Dinoroseobacter shibae DFL 12 = DSM 16493: one gene and its partners. The protein of the gene in region 1 interacts with the protein of each later gene in a pairwise test. Links are inferred from orthologs where the notes say so. Each region holds a gene or a part of one and is shown in the gene's direction. Other genes may lie near its edges.

Evidence for each region.
Region 2: the proteins of ftsZ (region 1) and rlmN interact in binary tests that used the Escherichia coli proteins (3 or more experiments, as listed by UniProt). The link is inferred for Dinoroseobacter shibae DFL 12 = DSM 16493 from one-to-one orthologs.
Region 3: the proteins of ftsZ (region 1) and DSHI_RS03025 interact in binary tests that used the Escherichia coli proteins (3 or more experiments, as listed by UniProt). The link is inferred for Dinoroseobacter shibae DFL 12 = DSM 16493 from one-to-one orthologs.

Annotation. Positions count from the first base shown.
Region 1 is NC_009952.1:2,553,964-2,558,182, reverse strand. The notes cover bases 835-3,791. They hold ftsZ (cell division protein FtsZ), read left to right. Parts: upstream 835-1,493; coding sequence 1,494-3,089; downstream 3,090-3,791. Other genes in these bases: lpxC (UDP-3-O-acyl-N-acetylglucosamine deacetylase), read left to right, coding at 3,309-3,791; ftsA (cell division protein FtsA), read left to right, coding at 835-1,069. Also shown: more of ftsA, read left to right, coding at 1-834; more of lpxC, read left to right, coding at 3,792-4,219. UniProt on the Escherichia coli protein: Essential cell division protein that forms a contractile ring structure (Z ring) at the future cell division site. The regulation of the ring assembly controls the timing and the location of cell division.
Region 2 is NC_009952.1:3,472,728-3,476,909, reverse strand. The notes cover bases 743-3,662. They hold rlmN (dual-specificity RNA methyltransferase RlmN), read left to right. Parts: upstream 743-1,570; coding sequence 1,571-2,755; downstream 2,756-3,662. Other genes in these bases: mtgA (monofunctional biosynthetic peptidoglycan transglycosylase), read left to right, coding at 3,633-3,662; DSHI_RS16775 (patatin-like phospholipase family protein), read left to right, coding at 2,755-3,558; DSHI_RS16785 (hypothetical protein), read right to left, coding at 743-1,388. Also shown: DSHI_RS16790 (dimethylsulfonioproprionate lyase family protein), read left to right, coding at 4-714; more of DSHI_RS16785, read right to left, coding at 711-742; more of mtgA, read left to right, coding at 3,663-4,182.
Region 3 is NC_009952.1:584,324-588,555, reverse strand. Bases 764-3,733 are described here. They hold DSHI_RS03025 (rod shape-determining protein), read left to right. Parts: upstream 764-1,714; coding sequence 1,715-2,752; downstream 2,753-3,733. Other genes in these bases: DSHI_RS03015 (hypothetical protein), read left to right, coding at 3,680-3,733; mreC (rod shape-determining protein MreC), read left to right, coding at 2,788-3,687; DSHI_RS03030 (2-isopropylmalate synthase), read left to right, coding at 764-1,466. In the rest of the region: more of DSHI_RS03030, read left to right, coding at 1-763; more of DSHI_RS03015, read left to right, coding at 3,734-4,219; mrdA (penicillin-binding protein 2), read left to right, coding at 4,216-4,232. UniProt on the Escherichia coli protein: Forms membrane-associated dynamic filaments that are essential for cell shape determination. Acts by regulating cell wall synthesis and cell elongation, and thus cell shape.

The DNA of each region.
Region 1 (4,219 bases):
GATCCGCACCGCCCTGCAAGGTGCCCAGAAAATGGCGCAGGTCCGGGTCGATCACGTCATCGCCAGTTTCTCCGGCGCCGAGCCGCGTTCCTACGGGGTGTCGGGGCAGGTGGAGGTCGCGGGCGAGGCCGTGTCCGAGCAGGACATCGCCCAGGTGCTGGCGCGCTGCGACCTGCCCGATTTCGGCGAGGGGCGCGAGGTGCTCCATGCCCAGCCGGTGAATTTCGCGCTGGATCATCGGTCGGGCCTGAACGACCCGCGCGGCCAGATCGGCAAGCGGCTGGTGGCGGACATGCATGTCCTGACCGTGCAGCAGACCGCGATCCAGAACCTTCTCTATGCGGTCAAGCGCTGCGATCTCGAACTCGCGGGCCTGGCGTCGTCCTCCTATGTCTCCGGCGTCTCGGCCCTGGTCGAGGACGAGCGCGAATTGGGCGCCGCCTGCATCGACCTGGGCGCGGGCAGCTCCGGCGTGTCGATCTTTCTCAAGAAACACATGATCTATGCCGACAGCGTGCGCCTGGGCGGCGATCACATCACCTCCGACATCTCCAAGGGCCTGTCCGTGCCGCACGCCTTCGCCGAGCGGATCAAGACGATCTATGGCGGGGTTCTGGCCACGGGCATGGATGACCGCGAGCAGATAGAGATCACCTCCGAGACCGGCGATTGGGAACATGACCGTCGCACGGTCAGCCGGTCGGAGCTGATCGGGATCATCCGCCCCCGGGTGGAGGAGATCCTCGAAGACGTGCGCGACCGGCTGGTGGGGGCGGGGTTCGACCAGCTGCCCAGCCAGCAGATCGTGCTCACCGGCGGCGGCAGCCAGTTGCAGGGCCTCGACGGATTGGCGGCCAAGATACTCGGGCCCCAGGTGCGCGTGGGCCGACCCCTGCGGGTGCGCGGGTTGCCGCAATCGACCTCGGGGCCGGAATTCGCTTCGGTGGTGGGGCTGTGCCTGCATGCCGCACATCCCCAGGACGAATGGTGGGATTTCGAGATGCCCCATGACCGCTACCCGGCCCGATCACTCAAGCGCGCGGTCCGCTGGGTGCGCGACAACTGGTAGGCCGCGCGCCCCGTCGAATCGCGCAAAAAATCCGCCCACCGCGGCGTTTTTCCGCGTCGAACGCGTGACGCCGCGGGGCTTTTGGCGTATCCTGATCGCAGACGTCGAACCACGACGCGCCGGGGGGCCGAGCAGTCACCCGCAAACACTGAGAATACGCCGCGATATCCGCGCGGCAGGGCCGGGCCATTCGTGACCGAGTGCGTCCGCCTAGATGCATGAGCGCGCCCGACCGCAACAGCTTGCGCCGCCACCGAGACTCAGCGGAAAATTGCAAGATTACGCGCAGATTTTGTGTCTGAAGCGTTGTTTTTGGGTGACGCAAAGGCCGCGAGCGTCTAATATCCGGGGCTAATACAGTCGCGGATGGGGTTAACGCGCCCTTAACCCTGCGGCGATAACCAAGAGCAGGCGGACCCTTTTCATGACATTGAACCTCACCATGCCAGAGCATAACGAACTCAAGCCCCGGATCACCGTCTTCGGTGTCGGCGGCGCCGGCGGAAACGCCGTGGACAACATGATCGACAAGCAGCTCGATGGCGTGGAATTCGTCATTGCGAACACCGACAGCCAGGCGCTGCAGGGCTCCAACGCCCCGGCCAAAATCCAGATCGGCGCGAAAGTGACCGAAGGGCTTGGCGCCGGTGCGCGGCCCAGCGTGGGCGCGGCCGCCGCCGAAGAGAGCATCGAGGAAATCGTCGATCACCTCGCGGGCGCGCATATGTGCTTCATCACCGCGGGCATGGGCGGCGGCACCGGCACGGGTGCTGCCCCGATCATCGCGCAGGCGGCGCGGGAGCTGGGTGTTCTGACCGTCGGCGTGGTCACCAAACCCTTCCAGTTCGAAGGCGCCAAGCGGATGCGCCAGGCCGAGGAAGGCGTCGAGATCCTGCAAAAGGTGGTCGATACCCTGATCATCATCCCCAACCAGAACCTGTTCCGGTTGGCCAATGAGAAGACGACCTTCACCGAGGCGTTCTCGATGGCCGATGACGTGCTCTACCAGGGCGTCAAGGGGGTGACCGACCTGATGGTGCAGCCGGGTCTCATCAACCTCGACTTCGCGGATGTGCGCGCCGTGATGGACGAGATGGGCAAGGCGATGATGGGCACCGGCGAGGCCACTGGCGAGGATCGCGCGACCCAGGCCGCGGAGAAGGCGATCGCCAACCCGCTGCTGGACGAGATCAGCCTGCGTGGCGCCAAGGGCGTCCTGATCAACATCACCGGCGGCTACGACCTGACCCTGTTCGAGCTGGACGAGGCCGCGAACCGGATCCGCGAAGAGGTGGACCCGGAAGCCAACATCATCGTCGGCTCGACGCTCGACACCTCCATGGAAGGGGCGATGCGCGTCTCCGTGGTGGCCACGGGGATCGACGCCGTCGAGGCCCAGCAGGACGTGCCGACGCCGCGCCGCCGGATGTCCGAGCCGCTCACCCCGGCATCGAGCTTCGCGGCCGAGCCGGCCGACGAGACGCCGGAGCCGGTCTATCAGCCCGAGGTCGCCGCGGTCGAGGCCGCGCCGGAGCCGCAAGAGGCCCCCTCCCGCCTCCAGGAGGTCGCGCAGCGCGCCCCCGCCGAGGAGCCGGTCGAGGAGGATCTCTTCGCCACCGCCGAGAGCCGGAAGGTCGAAACCTTCCGCGCCCAGCCCGATGCCTATGACCCCAACGGGTTCGAGCCGGGCTCGCCCGCGTCCGAGTTCGTCGCCCCCCAGCCGCGCAAGCCCGGCACGCCGACCCCCGAGACCCTCGCGCGCCTGCGCACGGCGGTGAACTCCACCAAATCGGTCGGGGCCGCGCCGTCGCGCGCGCCGGCAGACCCGGGGGAGGGGGCGGAAAAACGCGGCTTCGGGATCAATTCCCTGATCAACCGCATGACCGGCCAGGCGGCCGATCACGGCCACGCGGCCAGCCCGCAGGCCCGCCGCCCCAGCCCCGTGAGCGAACCGCAAATGGTCGACCCGGACCACGAAAAGGTCGAGATCCCCGCCTTCCTGCGGCGTCAGGCCAACTAGGTTTGGTCACGAAAAATGCACAGGGAAGCCGCCTCAGGGCGGCTTTTTTGTGCCTGATAACAAAAGGTTGCCCACAGACCCCCCTGAATCAGGCGAAGTTCCGCCGAGCCCGATTTTCTATGTTTCACACCGTTGCAAAGATTGAGTTGAGATCATCGCGATTGCTGACTTAATACCCTCATAACGGCGGGAAAACCGTCGCGTATATGAGGTGGTGACGTGCAGAAAACGCTCAAATCCAAGGTCGTCTTCGAAGGCGTAGGGCTCCATAGCGGCGCACCCGTACGCATGGTCGTACACCCGGCCTCGGCAGAATACGGGATCTGGTTCAAGCGCACCGATGTGCTGGCGGGCGACAATTTCGTCGCCGCGCGCTGGGACCAGGTAGACCGCACACCGCTCTGCACCAAGCTGCGCAACGACGCGGGCATGACCGTCTCCACCGTGGAGCATGTGATGGCCGCCCTGTCGGGCTGCGGCATCTACAATGCGCTGATCGAGTTGAACGGCCCCGAAGTACCGATCCTCGACGGCAGCTCCGCCGAGTTTGTCGCAGGCTTCCTCGCCGCGGGCATCCGCGATCTGTCCGAGCCGAGCCGCCTGCTGCGCATCCTCAAACCGGTCGAGGTCCGCGATGGCCTTGCCATGGCCCGGCTCGACCCGGCGCCCGGTTTCGAGCTGCGCTTTCACATCGATTTCGTCGACAGCGCCATCGGCGACCAGTCCAAGCGCCTGTCCATGGCCAACGGCACCTTCGTGCGGGAGCTGTGCGACAGCCGCACCTTCTGCCGCCAGTCGGACGTGGACGCGATGCATGCCCAGGGCCTCGCCCTCGGCGGCACCTATGACAACGCGGTCGTGGTCGACGGCGCGCGCGTGCTCAGCCCCGGCGGCTTCCGCCACCCGGACGAGGCGGTCCGCCACAAGATGCTCGACGCGGTGGGCGACCTGGCGTTGGCCGGCGCGCCGATCTTCGGGCGCTACACCGGCGAACGGGCCGGCCACACCATGACCAACACGCTCCTGCGGGCGCTTTTCGCGGACCCGAGCAGCTATGTGGTCGAGACCTGCAGCCGCGCCATGGCCGCGCGCCTGCCGGGCTCGGGCCTGCATCGCACGGACCTGCGCCT
Region 2 (4,182 bases), 920 kb from region 1 along the record:
GCCATGCCGGACCTGCCAAACCCCGAGACGCCCGCCGAGGCATCGGCCCTGCGGCTGATGGATTGCCCCAACTGGGTGTACCTGTTGCGGGAGTTCGACGCGCTCTACCGCTATGGCTCTGCCGGGGGCAGCCCCGCGATCCGCAGTCATCGCAAGCGGGTGCGCGACCGGCTGTCGGCCGTTTTGGCGGCCAATCCGGCGATGGTCGACCGCCCGCGGGAGACCAAGCCCGTGGTGGCCCATTTCGCCCGGGCGCTGGACCTCGGGGAGCGGGCCGCGATGCAGGGGATGGTGCGGGCCCTGCGGGAAGTGAAGGACGACCTGACCTGGGAATACGGGTATGAGAAGGTGCCCAAGGCGCTGGCGCAGAAATACGCCTATTGCGAGGTCTTGGGGCCGCGGGGGCCGGTGCAGGGGACGACCCTGACCCTGGGCTTCGTGCTGTTCGCGCCGAATACGACCTATCCGCAGCACAGCCATCACGACATCGAGGAAAGCTATACCTCGGTCTCCGGCGCCTGGTCGGAGAACAACGCGGCGGTCTTTGCGCCCGGATCGCTGATCTTGAACACGTCCGGCCACGAGCATCGGATCACGACTGGCGATCGCGACCCGTGCCTGTTGGCCTATGCCTGGGCCGGTCCGGCGGAGCGTCTGGCCACACCGGACATGAAGCTGACCGCCCCGCGGCGGGCGCGGGGCGCGGGGGTCTAGGCGGCCTTGCGGCGGGCGCGCAGCAGGCCGAGCGCGCCGAGTCCCAGCAGGGCGAGCGGCGCACCGGCGGGCAGCGGCACGGGCGACGGCTCTTGCAGGGTGTTCACGGTGGTGTTGAAGTTGTCGAAGGCGATGCCGATCTTGCGGGTGCCCCCGAAGGTGGTGCCCGTGATCTCGATTTGCGAAATCAGGCTGCCCAGGCCGCTGAACCCGATCCGGGTCACGGCCCGGTTGCCGGCATTGGCGTCCTGGCCGGTCACGGTCTGCGTGGCGAGGGCATTGCCGGTGGCGTCCCGCGCGATGAAGGTAAAGACCTCGAGGTTGTTGCCGCGCCCGTCGATATCGGCCACGTCGAAGGAGGTGGCCAGCACCGCCTCGGCGAAATCGATGGTCAGGGCGGTCACGGTGCCGAAATCCGAGGTCAGGAAATAGTCGCCGAAGGCGTCCGCCGGGTTCGGCCTGTCGAAGGGCACGAAGCCGTCTGTCTTGCCGCCCACCTTGACGATGTAGAGGCCATTGGGGCTGGAGAAGCTCACGCCGGAGCTGGCCTGGAACTCGGTGCCGGTGATGGCGGTCTTGTTGCCGGAAAACCCTGTCTCGAAGTCGAGGACGGCGGCGGAGGCGGCGGAGGCGAGGAAGGTCAGCGCACAGGCTGAAAGAACAGGTCTCAACATACTCGATACTTTCTTGGCATGGGGGCAGTCCGGAGATTCTGTAGCATTTGCGCAGAATTCATGGAAAATGCCATGGAATTGTCCTGGATTGGTTAACGGCCGTGCCGGGACGCCAAAGGGTGTTTTCAAGCCGGGGTGCGTGCTATATGTCCCGGGCTTTCCCAAGTTTATCGAGCATGCCCATGTCCGCCACGTCGCCGATCACGCAGGATGTCGTCACCTTTCCGCGCAAGCTGCCGGAGGGGGGCAAGCGCAATCTCGTGGGCCTGACCCGGCCCGAACTGGCCGAGGCGCTGGCAGCGGCGGGCACGCCCGAAAAGCAGGTCAAGATGCGGGTCAATCAGATCTGGCAATGGCTTTATGAACGCGGCGTGCGCGATTTCAACGACATGACGAACCTCGCCAAGCCCTACCGCGCCCTGCTGGCCGATCAGTTCGAGATCGCCGTGCCGGAGGTCGTCAGCCGCCATGTCTCGGAGGACGGGACGCGCAAGTACCTGGTGCGGATCGCGGGCGGGCACGAGGTGGAGGTCGTCTATATCCCCGAGGAGGATCGCGGCACGCTGTGTGTCTCGTCCCAGGTGGGCTGCACCCTGACCTGTTCGTTCTGCCACACGGGCACGCAAAAACTGGTGCGCAACCTGACCGCGGGCGAGATCGTCGGCCAGATCATGATCGCGCGCGACGATCTGGGCGAGTGGCCCCTGCCGGGGCGGAACCCCAAGAACGAGACCCGGCTTTTGTCCAATATCGTCCTGATGGGGATGGGTGAGCCGCTTTACAATTTCGAGGCAGTGCGCGACGCGATGAAGATCGCCATGGACCCCGAGGGCATCAGCCTGAGCCGTCGGCGGATCACGCTCTCGACCTCGGGCGTGGTGCCCGAAATCGCCCGGACCGCCGAAGAGATCGGCTGCATGCTGGCGGTGTCGTTCCATGCGACCACGGACGAGGTGCGCGACAAGCTGGTCCCGATCAACAAGCGCTGGAACATTGCCACCCTGCTCGACGCGCTGCGGGACTATCCCAAGGCCAGCAATTCCGAGCGGATCACGTTCGAATACGTCATGCTCAAGGGCGTCAATGACAGTGACGAGGATGCGCGGCGGCTGGTCGAGCTGATCAAGGGCATTCCGGCCAAGATCAACCTGATCCCGTTCAACGAGTGGCCCGGCGCGCCTTATGAGCGGTCCTCGAACAACCGCATCCGGGCGTTTGCCGACATCATCTACAAGGCCGGGTATGCCAGCCCGATCCGCACCCCTCGGGGCGAGGATATCATGGCCGCCTGCGGGCAGTTGAAATCCGCGACCGAGCGCGCGCGCAAGTCCCGCGCGCAGATCGCCGCCGAAACCGGGCTGGGATAATGGCCGGGTTCGGTCTGGCGCTCAGCGGCGGTGGGGCGGCAGGGTTCGGGCATATCGTGGCGCTGGAGGCGCTGGACGAGCTGGGCGCGCGGCCCGTGGCGATTGCGGGCACCTCCGTGGGGGCAATGATCGGCGCGGCCTATGCCAATGGCATGACCGGGGCCGAGATGCGGGCCCATATCCTCGACATGGTGGAGGCGCCCTTTGCCTCGGTGCGGACCTTCTGGGCCGCGCGGCAGGCTGCGGGCGTGGGCATTTTCAGCCCCGTGCCGCCCCTGGCGGCGGTCGAGACGGTGCTGCCCCATGGCCTGCCGGAGCGGTTGGAGGACCTGCCGATCCCCCTGACCGTGGTGGCGACGGATCTCGTGTCGCGCGAAAGCGTCGCCTTTACCGAGGGCGCGCTGCGCCCGCGTCTGGCGGCGTCGGCGGCGATCCCGGGGGCCTTTGCGCCGATGGAACTGGACGGGCGGTATTTCATCGATGGCGGGGTGCTCAACAACCTGCCCTATGACTGCCTGCCCGAGGGGCTGGTGCGGGTAGCGATCGACGTGGCCTCGGAGCCGCCGGAGCCGCATGACACACCGCCGGGCCCGCTGGACGTGGCCACCGGCGCGATGCGGATCATGATGCAGGCGCTGCTGGACGCCAAGCTGGCCAAGGACCCGCCCGAAGTGCTGATCCAGCCCGGTTCGAACCGCTACAGCGTGTTCGACGTGATGAAGGCCGAAGAGATTTTCGAGGTGGCCGCCCCGACGCGCGAGGCGGTCAAGCGCGAGATGGCTGCGATTTTGGAGACCGCGTGAGCGCGCCCGCGCTGGCCCGGCGCGCTGGCCCGGTGTAAGCTGCGCCCCAACCCGTGACACAAGCGGACAGAGCAGTGCCCAGAAAGACCAGAGCCAAGGCCAAACCCCGCAGGAAGGCCGCTGCGCCGTCGTGGCGGGCGCGTCTGCGGCTATGGGTGCTGCGCGGGGTGCTGGGGGTGGTGGGCCTGGGCCTTGCGTGGATCGTCGCCTATCGCTGGATCGATCCGCCGACCACGCCCTACATTCTGGCCGAGCGCGCCCGCCTTGGTGCGGTGCAGCAGGACTGGGTGCCGATGGAGCGGATTGCGCCCGATCTGGCCCGGGCGGTGGTTGCGGCGGAGGACGCCAATTTCTGCCGCCACTGGGGTTTCGACATGGCCGCGATCCGCGATGCGATCGAGGCGGGGGGCAATCGCGGGGCCTCCACCCTCAGCCAGCAGGTCGTCAAGAACGTGTTTTTGTGGCACGGCCGGTCCTGGCCGCGCAAGGCGCTGGAGGCGCTGATCACCCCGGTGATGGAGGCGACCTGGCCCAAGCGCCGCATCCTGGAGGTCTATCTCAACGTGGCGGAGTTCGACGCGGGCGTGTTCGGGGTCGGGGCCGCGGCGCCCCATTACTTCGGGA
Region 3 (4,232 bases), 2.0 Mb from region 1 along the record:
CGCTGCTCGACGAGATGGGCGTCGACATCATCGAGGCCGGGTTCCCCATCGCGTCGGACGGGGATTTCGCCGCCGTCAGCGAGATCGCCAAGAATTCCGTGAATTCGGTGATCTGCGGGCTTGCGCGGGCCAACTTCAAGGATATCGACCGCTGCTGGGAGGCGGTGCGCCATGCTCGGCAACCGCGCATTCACACCTTCATCGGCACTTCGCCCCTGCACCGCGCGATTCCGAACCTGACCATGGACGAGATGGCGGACCGCATCCATGACACGGTGACCCATGCGCGCAATCTGTGCGACAACGTGCAGTGGTCGCCGATGGATGCGACACGCACGGAATACGACTATCTCTGCCGGGTCATCGAGATCGCCATCAAGGCAGGCGCCACCACGATCAACATCCCCGACACGGTCGGCTATACCGCCCCGCGCGAGAGCGCCGATCTGATCGCGCGCCTGATCGCCGATGTGCCGGGTGCCGAAGACGTCACTTTCGCCACCCACTGCCACAACGACCTCGGGATGGCGACGGCCAATGCGCTGGCGGCCGTCGATGCCGGGGCGCGCCAGGTCGAATGCACGATCAACGGGTTGGGGGAGCGCGCGGGCAACACGGCGCTGGAAGAGGTTGTCATGGCCCTGCGCGTCCGGAACGACATCATGCCGTACCAGACCCGCATCGACACCCGCAAGATCATGAACATCTCGCGCCGGGTCGCGGCGGTCTCGGGCTTCGCCGTGCAGTTCAACAAGGCCATCGTCGGCAAAAATGCCTTTGCGCACGAGTCGGGCATCCACCAGGACGGGATGTTGAAGAACGCCGAGACCTTCGAGATCATGCGCCCGGAGGATATCGGTCTGAGCGAGACCAACCTAGTGATGGGCAAGCATTCGGGCCGCGCGGCATTGCGCGCCAAGCTCAAGGACCTCGGCTACGAGTTGGCCGACAATCAGCTCAAGGACGTGTTCGTCCGGTTCAAGGCCCTCGCCGACCGCAAAAAGGAGATCTACGACGAGGATCTCGTCGCGCTGATGTCCGAATCCAGCAGCGATCCGGCGCGGGAGCGGCTGTCGGTGAAATTTCTGCGCGTGATCTGCGGCACCGAAGCGCCGCAATCAGCGGACCTGACCCTGTCCATCGACGGGGTGGACAAGCAGGTGACCGCCCAGGGCGATGGCCCCGTGGATGCCACGTTCAACGCGGTCAAGGCGCTGTTTCCCCATACGGCGCGGCTGCAACTCTACCAGGTGCATGCGGTGACCGAGGGGACCGACGCCCAGGCCACCGTGACCGTTCGCATGGAAGAAGACGGGCGCATTGTGTCCGGCCAGGCGGCCGACACGGACACGGTCGTCGCCTCGGCCAAGGCCTATGTCGCCGCGCTCAACCGGTTGATCCTGCGACGCGAGAAGTCGCCTCTGGGCAGTGATCGCAAGGAAGTGTCCTACAAGGACGTGAGCTGAAAACCGACCTCGGCAGAGGGGTGCGAGGCGTCCTTTCCCGGGCGCCTCGGTCCTGCGCAAGCCCAATCGGGCTTTCTTGTGCCCCAGTCGAGAGATCCTCGGGACCGCCAACGCCACGGAGCCAGCGGAAAGCTGCCCGTGCCATCCGGAAATGGGTCTTTACCCTGTGGGGTGCAGGGTTCATTAAGACTTGCACCTCGGCGCGGTCGAGTCTGTGCCAACGATTCTACTCATGAGGACTGCGAGCAATGGCAGGTGGCTTTTCGCTCTTCTCCACGGACATGGCGATCGACCTCGGGACAGCGAACACCCTTGTCTACGTCAAGGGGCGCGGCATCATCTTGAACGAGCCCTCCGTGGTCGCGTACCATGTCAAGGACGGCAAGAAGCAGGTTCTGGCCGTGGGCGAGGACGCCAAGCTGATGCTCGGGCGCACGCCGGGTTCCATCGAGGCGATCCGCCCGATGCGCGAAGGCGTCATCGCGGATTTCGATGTCGCCGAGGAGATGATCAAGCATTTCATTCGCAAGGTCCATCGGCGGACGCTGTTTTCGAAACCGAAGATCATCGTCTGCGTCCCCCATGGGGCAACCCCGGTTGAAAAGCGGGCCATTCGGGACTCCGTGCTCAAAGCCGGGGCGCGGCGTGCCGGTCTGATCGCCGAGCCCATTGCCGCGGCAATCGGGGCGGGGATGCCGATCACGGATCCCACGGGGTCCATGGTCGTCGATATCGGCGGCGGCACCACCGAGGTTGCCGTGCTGTCGCTGGGCGATATCGTCTATGCGCGCTCCGTGCGCGTGGGCGGCGACCGGATGGACGAGGCGATCATCTCGTATTTGCGGCGGCAGCAGAACCTTCTGATCGGCGAGGCGACGGCGGAGCGGATCAAAACCTCGATCGGGACGTCACGGATGCCCGATGACGGGCGCGGCGCGACGATCCATATCCGGGGGCGCGACCTGCTCAACGGTGTGCCGAAGGAGGCCGAGTTGAACCAGGCCCAGGTGGCCGAGGCACTCGCGGAGCCAGTGCAGCAGATCTGCGAGGCGGTGATGACCGCGCTGGAGGCGACACCGCCGGATCTGGCGGCGGACATCGTGGATCGCGGCGTGATGCTGACGGGGGGCGGCGCGCTGCTGGGTGAGTTGGACCTCGCCTTGCGCGAACAGACGGGCTTGCCCATTTCTATTGCCGACGAGTCGCTCAATTGTGTAGCCTTGGGCACGGGCAAGGCGCTGGAATACGAAAAGCAACTGCGCCACGCGATCGACTACGAAAGCTGAACTGTCCCCTCTCACGGGCGCGCTGAGGAGAGACCTTGGCAAGGCATCGCAACGAAGACGACATCTATTTCAAGCCGATCCGCCGGGTGCTGATCGGGTGTCTCGTCGTGGTATTGCTCGGCCTGTTCGCATTCTGGCGGATCGACAGCCCACGCGTCGAGCAAATGCGGATGAGCGTGATAGAGCGCGTGGTGCCCAACCTCGACTGGGTGATGGCGCCGATCACCGCTGTGTCGCGCATGGCAGAAGACTTCCAGTCCTACGCGCGTCTGTTCGAGCAGAACGAAGAGTTGCGCCGCGAATTGCAGCAGATGAAGGCCTGGCGCGAAGCCGCCCTGCAACTGGAGCAGGAGAACGCGCAGCTTCTCGGGCTGAACAATGTCCGGATCGAGCCGGAGCTGACCTTCATCACCGGCGTTGTGACGGCCGATAGCGGCTCGCCGTTCCGGCGTTCCGTGCTGCTTAACGTCGGCTCCGAAGACGGGGTGCAAGATGGATGGGCCACGATGGACGGTCTCGGCCTCGTCGGCCGCATCGCGGGAACGGCGCCGTCGGTGGCCAGGGTGCTGTTGCTGACAGACCCGTCGAGCCGGGTGCCCGTGATCCTGCAGCCCTCGGGGCAGCGCGCGATGCTGGTGGGCGACAACTCCGCAGCCCCCTTGATCGACTTCATCGAAGCGCCCGAGCAGGTGCGCGCCGGCGACCGGGTCGTGACATCCGGGGATGGCGGGGTCTTTCCCGCCGAGTTGCTGGCGGGCCAGGTCGCCATCGGTCCGGATCGCCGGTTCCGCCTGCGCCTCGCGGCGGATTACGAGCGACTGAAGTTTCTGCGCGTCCTGCGCGGCCAGCCGACCCCGGCCCTGCCCGAGGCCGCCCCGATCGACGGGATCGACACGCCACCCATCGCTGCCCTGGAGGAACGCGCCGATGGGTAGCGCGTTCGAGCCGAAGCTGTGGGTGCTGCGCGTGGTCTTCCTGGCCCTTGTGGCGGCCGTCCTGATCGTTGCGCTGTTACCGCTGAGCGTGGCGGCGCCGCGGATCCCTGGGCCGGACGTGGTGCTTTGCGTTATCCTGGCCTGGGTCCTGCGGCGCCCCGATGTCCTTCCGGTCACGCTGATCGTGGCGGTGGTGCTGGTGGAGGATTTCTTGTTCCAACGCCCCCCCGGCCTTTGGACGCTTCTTGTGCTGGTCGGCTCCGAGGTGATGCGCCGCCAAGCCTACCGGGAGGGCGAGACCCCGATCGCCGTCGAGTTCGGCCTGGTCGCAGCCACACTCACGGCGATGACCGTGGCCGAGCGCGTCCTGCTGGCGATTGCGCTTGTGCCGCAACCGGCGTTCAGCGCGCAGATGCTCCACCTTCTGTCGACGCTCGCGATCTATCCGGTGGTGGTTCTGGCGAGTGTCTATCTGTGCGGCGTGCGCCCCCGCCCGACCGATGGTCCGCGCATTCTCGGGATGCGGGTATGAAACGGGCCGACAA